2 regions of the Bradyrhizobium sp. Ken01 genome follow, and region 2 is predicted to be linked to the other one. Evidence: predicted binding sites of a transcription regulator. Region 2 holds the regulator's gene; the other holds the start of a gene.
What was found. The regulator PhoB, encoded in region 2, activates phosphate uptake and scavenging genes when phosphate is short. The targets are predictions, from matches to a motif close to TGTCATNNANCTGTCAT.
Positions count from the first base shown of each region.

Region 1: phnC (phosphonate ABC transporter ATP-binding protein) is a predicted target of PhoB. The motif match lies at 3,527-3,543, and genes of this name have one in related genera.

Region 1 covers NZ_JBVVPC010000006.1:103,452-110,525, reverse strand. The annotation lists gene AC0L3S_RS08900 (dihydrodipicolinate synthase family protein) at 1-708, shown strand, start outside; gene AC0L3S_RS08895 (DUF1045 domain-containing protein) at 915-1,613, opposite strand; gene AC0L3S_RS08890 (alpha-D-ribose 1-methylphosphonate 5-triphosphate diphosphatase) at 1,632-2,825, opposite strand; gene AC0L3S_RS08885 (LbetaH domain-containing protein) at 2,822-3,481, opposite strand; gene phnC (phosphonate ABC transporter ATP-binding protein) at 3,665-4,474, shown strand; gene phnD (phosphonate ABC transporter substrate-binding protein) at 4,538-5,473, shown strand; gene phnE (phosphonate ABC transporter, permease protein PhnE) at 5,551-6,435, shown strand; gene phnE (phosphonate ABC transporter, permease protein PhnE) at 6,393-7,074, shown strand, end outside.
Region 2 covers NZ_JBVVPC010000030.1:7,288-14,361, forward strand. The annotation lists gene pstS (phosphate ABC transporter substrate-binding protein PstS) at 1-808, shown strand, start outside; gene pstC (phosphate ABC transporter permease subunit PstC) at 908-1,897, shown strand; gene pstA (phosphate ABC transporter permease PstA) at 1,902-2,747, shown strand; gene pstB (phosphate ABC transporter ATP-binding protein PstB) at 2,744-3,565, shown strand; gene phoU (phosphate signaling complex protein PhoU) at 3,576-4,292, shown strand; gene phoB (phosphate regulon transcriptional regulator PhoB) at 4,307-5,014, shown strand; gene AC0L3S_RS25635 (GcrA family cell cycle regulator) at 5,243-5,755, opposite strand; gene AC0L3S_RS25640 (acetylornithine transaminase) at 6,211-7,074, shown strand, end outside.

The DNA of each region.
Region 1 (7,074 bases), on a different contig from region 2:
GCGGGCCGCGTTCCCGTGATCGTCACCACCACGCATTTCAGCTCGGCCGTCTGCGCCGCGCGCAGCCAGCAGGCCGAGGCGGCCGGCGCCGCCATGGTGATGGTGATGCCGCCCTATCACGGCGCAACCTTCCGCGTGCCCGAGAAAGGCGTCGTCGAATTCTTCAAGGTGCTCTCCGGCGCGATCAAGATTCCGATCATGATTCAGGATGCGCCTGTCGCCGGCACGCCGCTGTCGGTCGAGCTGCTCGCGCGGCTGGCGCGCGACTTCTCCAACATCCGCTATTTCAAGATCGAGGTGCCGGGCGCCGCGTCAAAGCTGCGTAGCCTGATCGAGGCGGGCGGCAAGGATATCGAGGGTCCCTGGGACGGCGAGGAAGCGATTACGCTGCTCGCCGATCTCGATGCCGGCGCCACCGGCGCGATGACCGGCGGCGGCTACCCCGACGGCATCCGCCAGATCGTGGATCCCTATTTCGCCGGCAAGCGTGAAGAGGCCAAAGCCGCCTACGAACGCTGGCTGCCACTGATCAACTACGAAAACCGCCAATGCGGCCTGATCGCCTGCAAGGCGATGATGCAGGCCGGCGGCGTGATCAAGTCGGACACGGTGCGGCATCCGCTCCAGCCGCTGCACCCGGCGACGCGGGCAGGGCTGCTGGAGCTCGCGAAAGAACGTGATGCAATGGCGTTGAGGTGGGGGAAGTAGGGCGCTGCCTGCTCGGCGGTCGCCATATAACTCAGCCGTCGTCCTGGACGAGCGTAGCAAAGCGGAGCGCAGATCCAGGACCCATTACCCCAGGATGTCGTTTGGCGAAGACTCGGGAGGCTATGGCTCGCGCTATAACCGCTCCCTGGGGTAATGGGTCCTGGCTTTCGCCAGGACGACAGCGAGAATGACGCGCGAGCGCAATGCTATCTCGTTAACATCCACTCGCCGACGAGACGAAACCTTGCCCCCGCATTATCCTGCTTGAACAACGCAATGCGATCGACCACCAGCGTCTCAAGCCCGAGCGCCGCGAACCGCGCGCGCAGCATCTCCAGAATCGGGCCGCGCCGCTCCGCGTCCAGCCGCCCCGTCAGCGTCATGTGGAAGCGGAATTCCTCCATCACGTACGGGTAGCCCCAGCGATGGAGATAGTCGCGCTGCCGTTCGCTGAGCTTCTCGGGTTTGCGACGCGCACGATCTTCCGCCGTCAGGGCGGTGCGAAAGCGGTCGAACGCGCGGACGCAATCAGCGGCGAGCTCTTGGAGCGCATCGACCTGCTCGGCCGGAATGACCGCAATAAAGCCGCTGATGGCATCGACGACCGGGCGGATCACCGGGATCTTCCGCGCCTCGCCGGCAAAAGCCGCGCAGGCCGCAAAAAGCTCCGCTTCGGTCTTGCCCGGCGCGAGCGCCATCGGCGCCTTCAGCGTGCCGTGAAAACCGTATTTGCGGGGATCGGCGGTGATGTCGCGCCAGTCCGGCGCGAGACGGGATGCGTCGGCGGGAAAGGGCGGCTCGTTGCCGGTATAGGCATCGTAGCCGAGCAACTCCGCGCCGAAGCGGGACAGGGCGCTGTTGCTGCCTGCGGCAAAATAGATCGCGTAGCGGGGGAAACTTGTCATCGTCCGAGCATAGCGGGTTTATGCTGCGACGACAGCTTCGCGCGGGGTAGCTGCCATGCCAAGCAACCGCGTCGCGTCGGTGAGATGTACGAGCTTGCCGCCTGATATCACGGCGATCAGCCGCGGCCGCAGCGGCATGCTGTCGTCGACCAGCAGAATGTCCGCGCGCCGGCCTTCCGCGAGCACGCCGCGATCTGCAAGACCGGTCGCGCGCGCGGGCGCGGCGGAAACCAGGTTCCAGGCCTCGGTCAGCGGCAGCACGCCATCGGCGGCGAGCCGGAACGCAGCGAGCAGCTGCGCGGGATAGTAGTAGTCCGAGGCCAGCACCGAGCAAAGCCCTTTGGCGATCATGTCGGATGCCTTGGTCCAGCCGGTGTGGCTGCCGCCGCGCACCACGTTCGGCGCGCCGTAGACGATGGCGTCTCCGTGGCTTGCCGCCGCCCGCGCCGTCTCCTCGTTGATTGGAAACTCCGCGATCGCCACGCCCATGGCGCGAAAGCGCTGGCGCATCGCCGGCGTCGCATCGTCATGCGATAGCATCCGCACGTCGGCGGCGCGGGCTGTCGCGGCGAGCCGCGACACGGAAGCCGGCACTTCACCGGCGCGCGAAAGCACGTGGCCGACTAGCCGGTCGAAATCTTCGCTCGACAGGCCGGTACGTTCCACCATGCGGTTGCGCTTGCGGGGCTTGGCCATGTCCCCAACCGTGCCGTCCATGTGGTCGTTGAAGGCGAACAGGTCGACGCGGCCCTCACTGAGCCACTGGGTGATCTCGGCTTCGGCGTCGAGATTGTAAGTCTCATGACGCAGGTGAAAGCGGGTGTCGGCGGCGAATTGCGGGCGCTGCCGTTCGATCGCCTCCATCAGACCGCGCGCATTGTCGGCGCTGCGCAGGCCCGGCTCCCATGAGCAGGTCGTGGCGTGAAATACCGTGGTGATGCCGTTGCTGATCGCCTGGCGGTCGCTGTCGGCGAGCGCGACGTCGATCGGGAAATCGACCCCGGCGCGCGGCATCATCTGTCGCTCGAAGGCATCGCCATGCAGATCGACGATGCCCGGCAGGACCAGCAGATCGCGGGCATCGATCGCAAGTCGCGCTCGGCCGCGAGACGCATCGATCTCTGCGATGTCCGTTCCGGACACGAAAAGCGACGTTTCGGCGAACTCGGAGCCGATCAGGGCCCGCCCGCCCTCGATGAATATGTCTGTCACGCGACCGCGCTTCGTTTGCTGGCAGAGGAGGGTGCCCCTGCTTCGTATGCCGTGAGGAAATCCTCAATCCCGAGCTTGCGGAAATCGGGCAGGGCTTCACGCAACTTGTCGTGATCCCAGTCCCACCAAGCGAGCCTCGCAAGCCGCCCCGCAACCTCTTCCGAGAACCGCCGCCGAACGATGCGCGCCGGATTGCCGGCGACGATGGTGTAGGCCGGTACGTCCTTGGTGACGATGGCGCCGGCCGCGATCACCGCGCCGGTGCCGATGTTGCGGCCCGGCAGCACGATCGCGCCATGGCCGATCCAGACGTCGTGGCCGATATGGACGTGGTGCTGGCGCCGCCAGTCGAAGAAGTCGGTGTCGTCGGTCTCGCCTTCGAAATAGGCGCTCGAACGATAGGTGAAGTGCGCCTGCGTGGCGCGGTGCATCGGGTGATTGCCCGGATTGATCCGTGTCATCGCCGCGATCGAGCAGAATTTTCCGATGGTGCTGTAGGTGATCTGGGCGTCGTTCACGACATAGGAGTAATCGCCCATCGTCACGTCGTGCAGCATCGTGCGGGCGCCGACCTCGGTATAGGCCCCAAGCCTGGTGTCGTGCAGCTTCGCCGAGGGATCGACAGTCGGCTGGACCGAAAGAGCTTTGGCGGCCATGTTGCATCCGAACGAGAGGGCGGGCGTTTCTCTTCGAGCGGCTTGATGACAATGTCATGACGACGCGATGACAGGGCAAGAACAGTGGATGACGTGTGTAGGATCGCCGCACCGCAACGTCCGTGTCACACAAGTGTCAAGCGCCGGCGCTAGCGGTGGGTCCCAGCTACTCTGGAGCCCTGCATGCTGGTGGTTGAAGGTCTGACGTGTCGCTTCGGCGTGAAAGCCGCGGTGGACGACGCTTCGTTTCAAGTCTCTCCCGGCGGCTTCGTCGGCGTGATCGGACGGTCCGGCGCCGGCAAGTCGACCCTGCTGCGGACCATCAACCGTCTCGCGGCCCCTTCGCAGGGCCGCATTCTGTTCGGCGGTCTCGACGTCACGGCGCTACGCGGCAAGGAGCTGCGGCAGTGGCGGGCGCGTTCGGCGATGATCTTTCAGCAGTTCAACCTGGTCGGCCGGCTCGATGTCCTCACCAACGTCCTGATGGGACGGCTCGCGACGATGCCGGCCTGGCGCTCGCTGTCGCAGACCTGGCCCGAGCAGGACAAGGCGCTGGCGATGTCCGCGCTTGAGCAGTTCGATATCGCCCCGCTCGCGGCCCAGCGCGCCGACCAGCTCTCCGGCGGTCAGCAGCAGCGCGTCGCGATCGCCCGCGCGCTGGTGCAGCAGCCCGACATCATCCTCGCCGACGAGCCGATCGCCTCGCTCGATCCCCGCAACACCAAGATCGTGATGGATGCGCTGCTGCGCATCAACAAGCACTTCGGCATCACCGTGCTCTGCAATCTGCATTCGCTCGACCTGGCGCGCAGCTATTGCGACCGCCTGATCGGCATGGCGCAGGGGCGCGTGGTGTTCGACGGCGCGCCGGCCGAGTTGACCGAGCACGTTGCGCGCGAGCTCTACGATCTGGAAGCCGCCGATGTCATGGGCGGCACGCCTGCACCGGTGCGACAAGGCATTCCGGCGCTTGGAACGGCGGCCGCCGCCTGAGCGGCGCCGCATCAGGACTCACCAGTTTTGCGTCAACCGACCTCAACCAATGAAGAGGCTATCATGATTACTCGCAGATTGATTCTTGCTGGCGCCGCCGCGCTCGCGTTCACGGCTTCGGCTTCGGCCGAGGACTGGAAAGCTAGATATCCCGAGCTGACCTTCGCGGTCATTCCGGCGGAAAACGCCTCGGGCGTGACCGAGCGTTGGGCGCCGTTCATGAGCTATCTCTCCAAGGAACTGGGCGTGAAGGTCACGCTACGCATCGCCAACGACTACGCCGCCGTGATCGAAGGCCAGCGTGCCGGCAACATCCACATCGCGAGCTATGGCTCCGCGTCGTTCGCTCGCGCCCGCCTGACCGGCGTCAAGACCGACGCTTTCGCCAACGACATCAATTCCGACGGCTCGACCGGCTACTACTCGGTGTTCTTCGTCAAGGCGAACAGTCCCTACAGGAGCATCGACCAGCTCAAGGGCAAGAACCTCGGCTTGGTCGACCCGAACTCGACCTCCGGCAACAACGTGCCGCGCTTCGAGCTCGACAAGATGGGCATCGCGGACGCCGACACCTATTTCAGCAAGGTCGTCTTCACCGGCAGTCATGAGAACGCGATCCTGGCGCTGGCGCAGGGCACGGTCGACGTCGCCGCGAACCAGTGGACCAGCGACGACGATTCGACGCTGGCGCAGATGCTGACCAAGGGCATGCTGAAGAATGCCGACGGCTCCGCGATGAAGAAGGACGATTTCCGCATCATCCACAAGTCGGCGCCGATCATCAACGGCCCCTATGCCTACAATTCCGACCTGCCGGAAGAGGCCAAGGCCGCGATCGCGAAGGCGTTCTTCGACGCGCCGGCCAAGGACAAGGCTGCGTTCGATCGCCTCCAGGACGGCCAAAAGAAGGGTTTTCATCCCGCGACTACCAAGGATTGGGATGGCACGATCGAGCTGATCAAGTTCGTCGATGCGCTGCGTAAGAAGAAGGCGTCCTGAGTATCGGGACGATGCCACTGGAGCCGGGTCGATGGACCCGGCTCTTTCTCTTTGATTGACCATTTTTCCTGGCCAAGATGACCGTCGCGGTTTCGATCCTCCCCGAGCAGCAGCTCGCCGTGCTCAGCGCCGCCTATCGCCAGGCGGTCGCGCGCAAGCGGCTCCGACTCCTGTTTGGAGCCGTGATCTTCGCCGCTGCACTGTGTCTGGCGGCGATCGGCGCGGAAGTGAATTTGCGCACGCTGTTCGCCCATTTCGGCAACTTCATCAGCTATTTCGACCGCATCCTCACACTTGACACCGGCCAGCGCGTCTGGACCGATGTCGGCGAGTGGCTCTGGGGCTGGCGCAAATGGCTGAAGATGCTGGGCGAGACCCTGCTGATCTCCTATGTCGGCACGTTGATCGGCGCGACTTTTGCGTTTTGCCTGAACTTCCTCGCGGCTGAAAACACCTCGCCCGCGCCCTGGCTGCGCTTCGTGGTGCGGCGCCTGCTCGAATTCGCGCGCACGGTGCCCGGCATCGTGTTTGCGCTGATCTTCGTGATCGCGTTCGGGCTCGGACCGATGGCGGGCGTGCTGGCGATTGCGATTCACTCCACCGGCGCGCTCGGAAAGCTGTTTTCGGAGATCGTCGAGAACGCCGACATGAAGCCGGTCGAAGGCGTTCGCTCGACGGGCGCGAGCTGGCTCTCCTGCATGCGCTTCGCGATCCTGCCGCAGGTCACGGCTGGCTATGCCAGCTACGCGCTGCTGCGTTTCGAGATCAATGTCCGCGAGGCCTCCGTGATGGGCTTCGTTGGCGCCGGCGGCATCGGCCAGGAGCTCGTCGTCGCCATCCGCAAGTTCTATTACTCGGACGTCAGCGCCATCCTGCTCACCATCATCGTCACGGTCTTCATCATCGACATCAGCACCGGATGGCTGCGCGGCCGTCTGTTCGGCAAGGAGGCGCGGACGTGACGGGACTGCGGGAGACCGATACCGCGGCGCTTCGCGCGCGCTATCCTGACGTGTTCGACCGGCCGGCGTCGGCGCGGCTCGCCATGCCGGCGACGATCGTCGCGGCGCTCGCGATCCTGATTTACGGCCTCGTCGATCTCGACTTCTCGCCGTCGCGGTTCGTCGCGGGCCTCAACCAGCTCGGCTGGATCAGCCTGATGATGATCCCGCCGGATCCCGGCTCGTCGCTGCCGATCTATCTGAAGGCGCTGGGCGAGACGCTGTCGATCGCGCTGCTCGGCACGACTCTGGCCGCGCTGTTCGCGCTGCCGGTCAGCCTGCTGGCCGCGCGTAACGTCGTGCCGTCGAGCATTTTGCGTTTCCCGATTCGGCGTTTCCTGGATTCGATCCGCGGCGTCGACACGTTGATCTGGGCGCTGGTGTGGATCAACGTGGTCGGGCTCGGCCCGTTCGCCGGCGTGCTCGCCATTGCCGTGTCCGATTTCGGCGCGTTTGGAAAACTGTTCTCGGAGGCGATCGAGGGCGCCGACCAGAAGCAGGTCGAGGGCATCCGCGCCTCCGGCGGCAGTGCGCTGCACGAGATCCGCTTCGGCCTGCTGCCGCAGGTCCTGCCCGTGATCGCCGGACAGGTGCTCTATT
Region 2 (7,074 bases):
GACCGTGACCTTCGGCGCCAGCGACGCGCCGCTCAAGGCCGAGCAGCTCGAGAAGGACGGCCTCGTCCAGTGGCCGATGGTGATGGGCGCCATCGTTCCCGTCGTCAACATCGAGGGCGTGAAGCCCGGTGAGATGGTGTTCGACGGCGAGACGCTGGCCAGCATCTACCTCGGCAAGATCACCAAATGGGACGACGCCGCGATCAAGAAGCTCAACCCGAACGTGAAGCTGCCCTCGGAGGCCATCACCGTGGTCCGCCGTTCGGACGGCTCGGGCACCACCTTCAACTTCACCAACTACCTCGCCAAGGCCAGCGCGGACTGGAAGAGCAAGGTCGGTGAGGGTACCGCGGTCGAGTGGCCGGTCGGCGTCGGCGCCAAGGGCAACGAAGGCGTGTCCGGCAACATCAGCCAGACCAAGAACTCGATCGGCTATGTCGAGTACGCCTATGCCAAGCAGAACAAGCTGACCTACACCGGTCTCGTCAACAAGGCCGGCAAGCCGGTGCAGCCCACCGTCGAAGCGTTCCAGGCGGCCGCGTCCAACGCCGACTGGGCCAAGGCTCCCGGCTACTACGTCATCCTGACCGACCAGCCCGGCGAGAAGTCCTGGCCGATCACGGCGGCGACCTTCATCCTCATGCACAAGGATGCCACCGACAAGGCGTCCTCGCAGGAAGCCATCAAGTTCTTCCGCTGGGCCTTCAAGAACGGCGGCAAGGCGGCTGAAGAGCTCGACTACATCCCGATGCCGGACCCGGTCGTCCAGCTGATCGAGAAGACCTGGGCTGCCGAAATCAAGAGCTAGGCTCGCGACGCTCGTGCCCCGGATGCGCTGCGCCGCATCCGGGGCACGGACCAACAAAAAACGTATACTATTTTCGTACAGGGGATCGGCGTGGCAGAGATGGCCGTTCAGAGCGATGTAATCGACGACGCCGGACCGTATGATCGCGCCAAGGCCTTGAGCGCGTTCAAGCTCGGCGACGTTACCTTCTACTGGATCACGCGGCTCTCCGCGATCTCGGTGCTTCTGATCCTCGGCGGCATCATCATTTCGCTGATCGTCGGCGCCTTCCCGGCGATGAAGGAATTCGGGGTCTCGTTCCTGTGGACGCAGCGCTGGGCGCCGTCCGCCGATCCGCCGGTGCTCGGCGCGCTCGGGCCGATGTACGGCACGCTCGTCACCTCCTTCATCGCGATGCTGATCGCCATTCCCGTGGGTCTCGGCATTGCCATCTTCCTCACCGAGCTCTGCCCGCAATGGCTGCGCCGCCCGATCGGCATGGCGATCGAGCTGCTCGCCGGCATCCCCTCGATCATCTACGGCATGTGGGGCTTCTTCGTGTTGGGTCCGTTCCTCGCCAACACGTTCCAGCCTTTCATGATCAAGATCTTCGACGGCGTGCCCGTGCTGGGCGCGATCTTCGCGGGACCGCCGTCCTATCTCAGCCTGTTCAATGCCGCGCTGATCCTCGCGATCATGGTGCTGCCATTCATCACCTCGATCTCGGTCGATGTGTTCAAGACGGTGCCTCCGGTCCTGAAGGAAGCCGCCTACGGCGTCGGCTGTACCACCTGGGAAGTCGTCCGCAGCGTGGTGATCCCCTACACCCGCGTCGGCGTCATCGGCGGGGTCATGCTGGCGCTGGGCCGCGCGCTCGGCGAGACCATGGCGGTGACCTTCATCATCGGCAACTCGTTCCGGATATCGTCGTCGATCTTCGCCCCCGGCACCACGATTTCGGCGGCGATCGCATCCGAGTTCGCCGAGAGCGACGGCCTGCACCAGTCCGGCCTGATCCTGCTCGGCCTCCTGCTGTTCGTGCTGACTTTCTTCGTGCTCGCAGCGGCGCGGCTGATGCTGATGCGGCTGGAAAAGAAGGCTGGGAACTAGCGCCATGAACCCGATCTATTCACGCCGCCGCCGCAAGGACATCGTCGTCCGCGGGCTCTGCATCGCCGCAACCGCCTTCGGCGTCACCTGGCTCGCGCTGATCCTGATCACGCTGCTCTACAACGGCTTGGCGGGACTCAATGTCCAGCTGTTCACCGAGAACACGCCGCCACCCGGATCGAACGAGGGCGGCCTGCTCAACGCCATCGTCGGCTCGCTGATCATGACCGTGATCGGCGTCGGCATCGGTGCGCCGCTCGGCATGTTTGCCGGCACCTACCTCGCCGAATACGGCCGCAACGACAAGCTGACCTCGGTGATCCGCTTCATCAACGACATCCTGCTCTCGGCGCCCTCGATCATCATCGGCCTGTTCATCTACGGCGCGGTGGTGGTGCCGATGCGCGGCTTCTCGGCGATCGCGGGCTCGCTCGCGCTCGCGGTCATCGTGATCCCGGTGGTGCTGCGCACGACTGAGGACATGCTGCTGCTGGTTCCGAACGCGCTGCGCGAGGCGGCCTCGGCGCTCGGCCTGCCGCGTTCGCTGGTGATCAAGCGGATCGCTTATCGCGCCGCGCGCTCCGGCCTCATCACCGGCGTGCTGCTCGCGACCGCTCGTGTCGCCGGCGAAACCGCGCCACTGCTGTTCACCGCATTGTCGAACCAGTTCTTCAGCCTCGGCCTGAACAAGACGATGGCGAACCTGCCTGTCACCATCAACAACTTCGTGCAGAGCCCCTATGCCTACTGGAAGCAGCTGGCCTGGAGCGGGGCGCTGCTCATCACGCTGACCGTTCTTGCCCTGAATATTGGCGCGCGCATCCTTGGCGCCGAGAGGACCGCAAAATGAGTGATCTTTCCGTATCGATGAGCGCGGCCGGTGGGCTGCCCCACGCGCCGGTGCTGCCGGAGGCGCCCCCCAAGGTGACCGTGCGCAACCTGAACTTCTATTACGGCGAGCACCACGCTCTGAAGAACATCAACCTGACGCTCGGCGCCAACCGCGTCACGGCGTTCATCGGTCCGTCGGGCTGCGGCAAGTCGACCCTGCTGCGCATCTTCAACCGGATGTACGACCTCTATCCCGGCCAGCGCGCCACCGGTCAGCTCATGCTCGATCAGACCAACATCCTGGACGGCAAGCTGGACCTCAATCTGCTGCGCGCCCGCGTCGGCATGGTGTTCCAGAAGCCGACGCCGTTCCCGATGACGATCTACGAGAACATCGCGTTCGGCATCCGTCTCTATGAGAAGATCTCGAAGTCCGAGATGGACGGCCGCGTCGAAAAGGCACTCCGCGGCGGCGCGCTGTGGAACGAGGTCAAGGACAAGCTCAACGCCTCCGGCCTGTCGCTCTCGGGCGGCCAGCAGCAGCGCCTCTGCATCGCCCGCACCGTCGCGGTGCGGCCCGAGGTGATCCTGTTCGACGAACCCTGTTCGGCGCTCGACCCGATCTCGACCGCCAAGGTCGAGGAGCTGATCCAGGAGCTGTCCGAGGATTACACGATCGCGATCGTCACTCACAACATGCAGCAGGCGGCGCGCGTCTCCGACAAGACCGCCTTCATGTATCTCGGCGAGCTGATCGAATTCGACGACACCAGCAAGATCTTCACGTCGCCGACTGACCGGCGCACGCAGGATTACATCACCGGCCGGTTCGGCTAGGAGACGCGACATGGGTTCTGAACATACCGCAAAGGCCTTCGATACCGACCTCCAGGAACTCACCCGCCTGGTCGCCGAGATGGGTGGCATCGCCGAGCGCATGATCGTCGAGTCCGTCGACGCGCTGATCCGCCGCGACGTCCCGCTCGGCCAGCGCGTCGTCGCCATCGACACCGAACTCGACGCGCTGCAGAAGCGCATCGAGGAGCGTGCGGTGCTCACCATCGCCCGCCGCCAGCCGATGGCGGTCGACCTGCGCGAGATCGTCGGCGCCATGCGCGTCGCGACCGATCTCGAGCGCATCGGCGACCTCGCCAAGAACATGGGCAAACGCGTCGCGGCACTGGAGACGGACTTCCATCCGCTCAAGCTGTTTCGCGGCCTCGAGCACATGACCGACCTCGTGCAGCAGCAGGTCAAGTCGGTGCTGGACGCCTATGCCGCGCATGATCTGCCGGCGGCGATGGCGGTGTGGAAGGGCGACGAGGAGGTCGACGCCATCTGCACCTCGCTGTTCCGCGAGCTCCTTACCTACATGATGGAGGATCCGCGCAACATCTCGTTCTGTATCCATTTGATGTTCTGCGCCAAGAACATCGAGCGGATCGGCGACCACGCCACCAACATCGCCGAGACCGTGTTCTACATGATCGAGGGACAGGCGATCACCGACAAGCGGCCGAAGGGCGACATGACGACCTTCGCCAACACGGTACCGAACACTTAAGGAGCGACGACCCGATGGGCGCACGCATTATGGTGGTTGAGGACGAGGAAGCTCTGACGGAGCTTCTCCGCTACAACCTCGAAGGCGACGGCTATGACGTCGAGACGGTGATGCGCGGCGACGACGCCGACACTCGCCTCAAGGAGCACATCCCCGATCTGATCGTGCTCGACTGGATGCTGCCGGGCCTGTCAGGCATCGAATTGTGCCGGCGGCTTCGCACCCGTCCCGAGACCAAGCAGCTCCCGATCATCATGCTCACCGCGCGCGGCGAGGAGAGCGAACGGGTGCGGGGTCTTGCGACCGGCGCCGACGATTACATCGTCAAGCCGTTCTCGGTGCCGGAGCTGCTCGCGCGCGTGAAAGGCCTGCTGCGGCGCGCGAGCCCCGAGCGGCTCGCCACCGTGCTTGCTTTTGGCGACATCGAGCTCGACCGCGACAAGCGCCGCGTGGCGCGCTCGGGCCGGCCGATCGATCTCGGTCCGACCGAATATCGCCTGCTGGAGTTCTTCCTGGAGCATCCGGGCCGGGTGTTCTCGCGCGAGCAACTGCTCGACAGCGTTTGGGGCCGCGACATCTACATCGATGAGCGTACCGTCGACGTGCATATCGGCCGCCTGCGCAAGCTGCTCAATCTCGGCCGCGAGCAGGACCCGATCCGCACCGTCCGCGGCGCCGGCTACGCGCTGGATGATCGTTTTGCCAAGGCGGAGCAGGTGTAGGGTTGCAGGCTTGTTTGCTGGCGAGCTGTCCCCGAATTCTCCGACGTCGTCCCGGACAAGCGAGCGAAGCGAGCGCTGATCCGGGACCCATAACCACCGAACGTGGTTTGGCGAAGACTCGGAGTGACCCCTTCCGCACGACTACTGCGTGCTCGGAGTATGGGTCCTGGCTTTCGCCAGGACGACACTGAAATTGTTGAACTGTCTTCGCGCGACGACTTGCCGTGATTACCGCGGACCCGGCTTCACCGGTGCGCGGCGCCGATCCGATGCCGGCTGGTACGCAACGCGCGAGTGCTGGGCGCAATAGGGCAGGCCGGACAGAGCCCGTCCACCACAGAAGAAGAAATCCGGGCTCGACGGATCGCCGACCGGCCAGTGGCAGGTCGCCTCGTTCAATTCCAGCAGCGACAGCCGCTGGCTCATCGGCACCACGTTGTCGTATGTGACCGGATCCGGCTCAGCCTCGACCTCAAAGGCCTGCGCCAGTGCGGTGTTGCCGCGCGAGATCGGGCGGCTCACCCGCATCATGTGCTGCGCGGGGCGCGCCTTGCGCGGCCGGGGCGCTGCCGACGAAGGGCTCTTGGCGCGGCCCGAAAGGCCGAGCCTGTGCACTTTGCCGATCACGGCATTGCGGGTCACATTGCCGAGCTCCGCCGCGATCTGGCTGGCCGAAAGTCCGGCCTCCCAGAGCTTTTTCAGCTGCTCGACGCGATCATCGGACCAGGTCAAAACCGTCATTGCACCCTTTCCCTCGCTGCGCGCCAGCCATCCTGGGGCCTCGCAGCGAATGCCTAAGCCTTCAAAAACCCGTGCCGCCAGAATCCCTTAAGGCTCGCCGGGCGCGTCTTGAACGCCCGAACGTTTACGCCGGTACATAAGGACTTAAAGATCAGAACCACTGCACGAGATGTCGTATCTGACAATTCAAACGCTACAATATGGCGTGACTCCCGCGCAAGAGTCCGCCGACTCGCTTCCACATGTTCCGTGGCTAAATCCCGCAAAATCGGCACCGCAAGACTACGGATTCAGCGTTTCGTGAGGCTTTCCGGACGGCATTGACACCCGTTTCACCAGGCCTAAGATAGTCGTGCGTGCCGCCCTCAAGAGGCGGCACGTTTCGTTTTCCGGGCCGGTCGATGGTGCGTTGCGCAATGCACGCTCACTCCGTCCGCAACATTCAAGTGACCGTCATGACTAACAGCGCAGCGCCGCATTTGCTCCCCGTTTTCGCCAGGTCCGACCTCGGTTTCGAGCGTGGCGAAGGCTGCTGGCTGATCGCGACCAACGGCGAGCGCTATCTCGATTTCACCTCCGGGGTGGCGGTGAATGCGCTCGGCCATGCCCATCCGGCGCTGGTCGCGGCGTTGCAGGAGCAGGCCACGAAGCTCTGGCACATGTCGAACCTGTTCCAGAGCCCGGACGGTGAGCGTCTCGCCGCTCGCCTCTGCCACGAGAGCTTTGCGGACTTCGTGTTCTTCTGCAATTCCGGCGCCGAGGCGCTGGAATGCGTGATCAAGGTCGTGCGCCGTTATCACGCCGCGAAGGGCCATCCAGACCGCTATCGCATGATCACCTTCGAAGGCGCCTTCCATGGCCGCACGCTGGCGACGCTGGCTGCGACGGGTTCGGCAAAATATCTCGAAGGTTTCGGACCCCCGATGGAGGGCTTCGACCAGGTTGCGCATGGCGATCTCGACGCGGTGAAAAAGGCGATCGGTCCGCAGACCGCCGGCATCCTGATCGAGCCGATCCAGGGCGAGGGCGGTGTGCGTTCGGCAACGCCCGCCTTCCTGAGGGCGTTGCGTCAGCTCTGCGACGAGAAGGGTCTGTTGCTCGCCTTCGACGAGGTGCAGACCGGCATGGGCCGCACCGGCGATCTGTTCGCGTACCGCCGCCTCGGCGTCGAACCCGACGTGATGTCGCTGGCCAAGGCGCTCGGCGGCGGCTTTCCGATCGGCGCCTGCCTTGCGACCGCGGAAGCGGCGTCCGGCATGACGCCGGGCTCGCACGGCTCGACCTTCGGCGGCAATCCGCTCGCGATCTCCGCTGCGAAC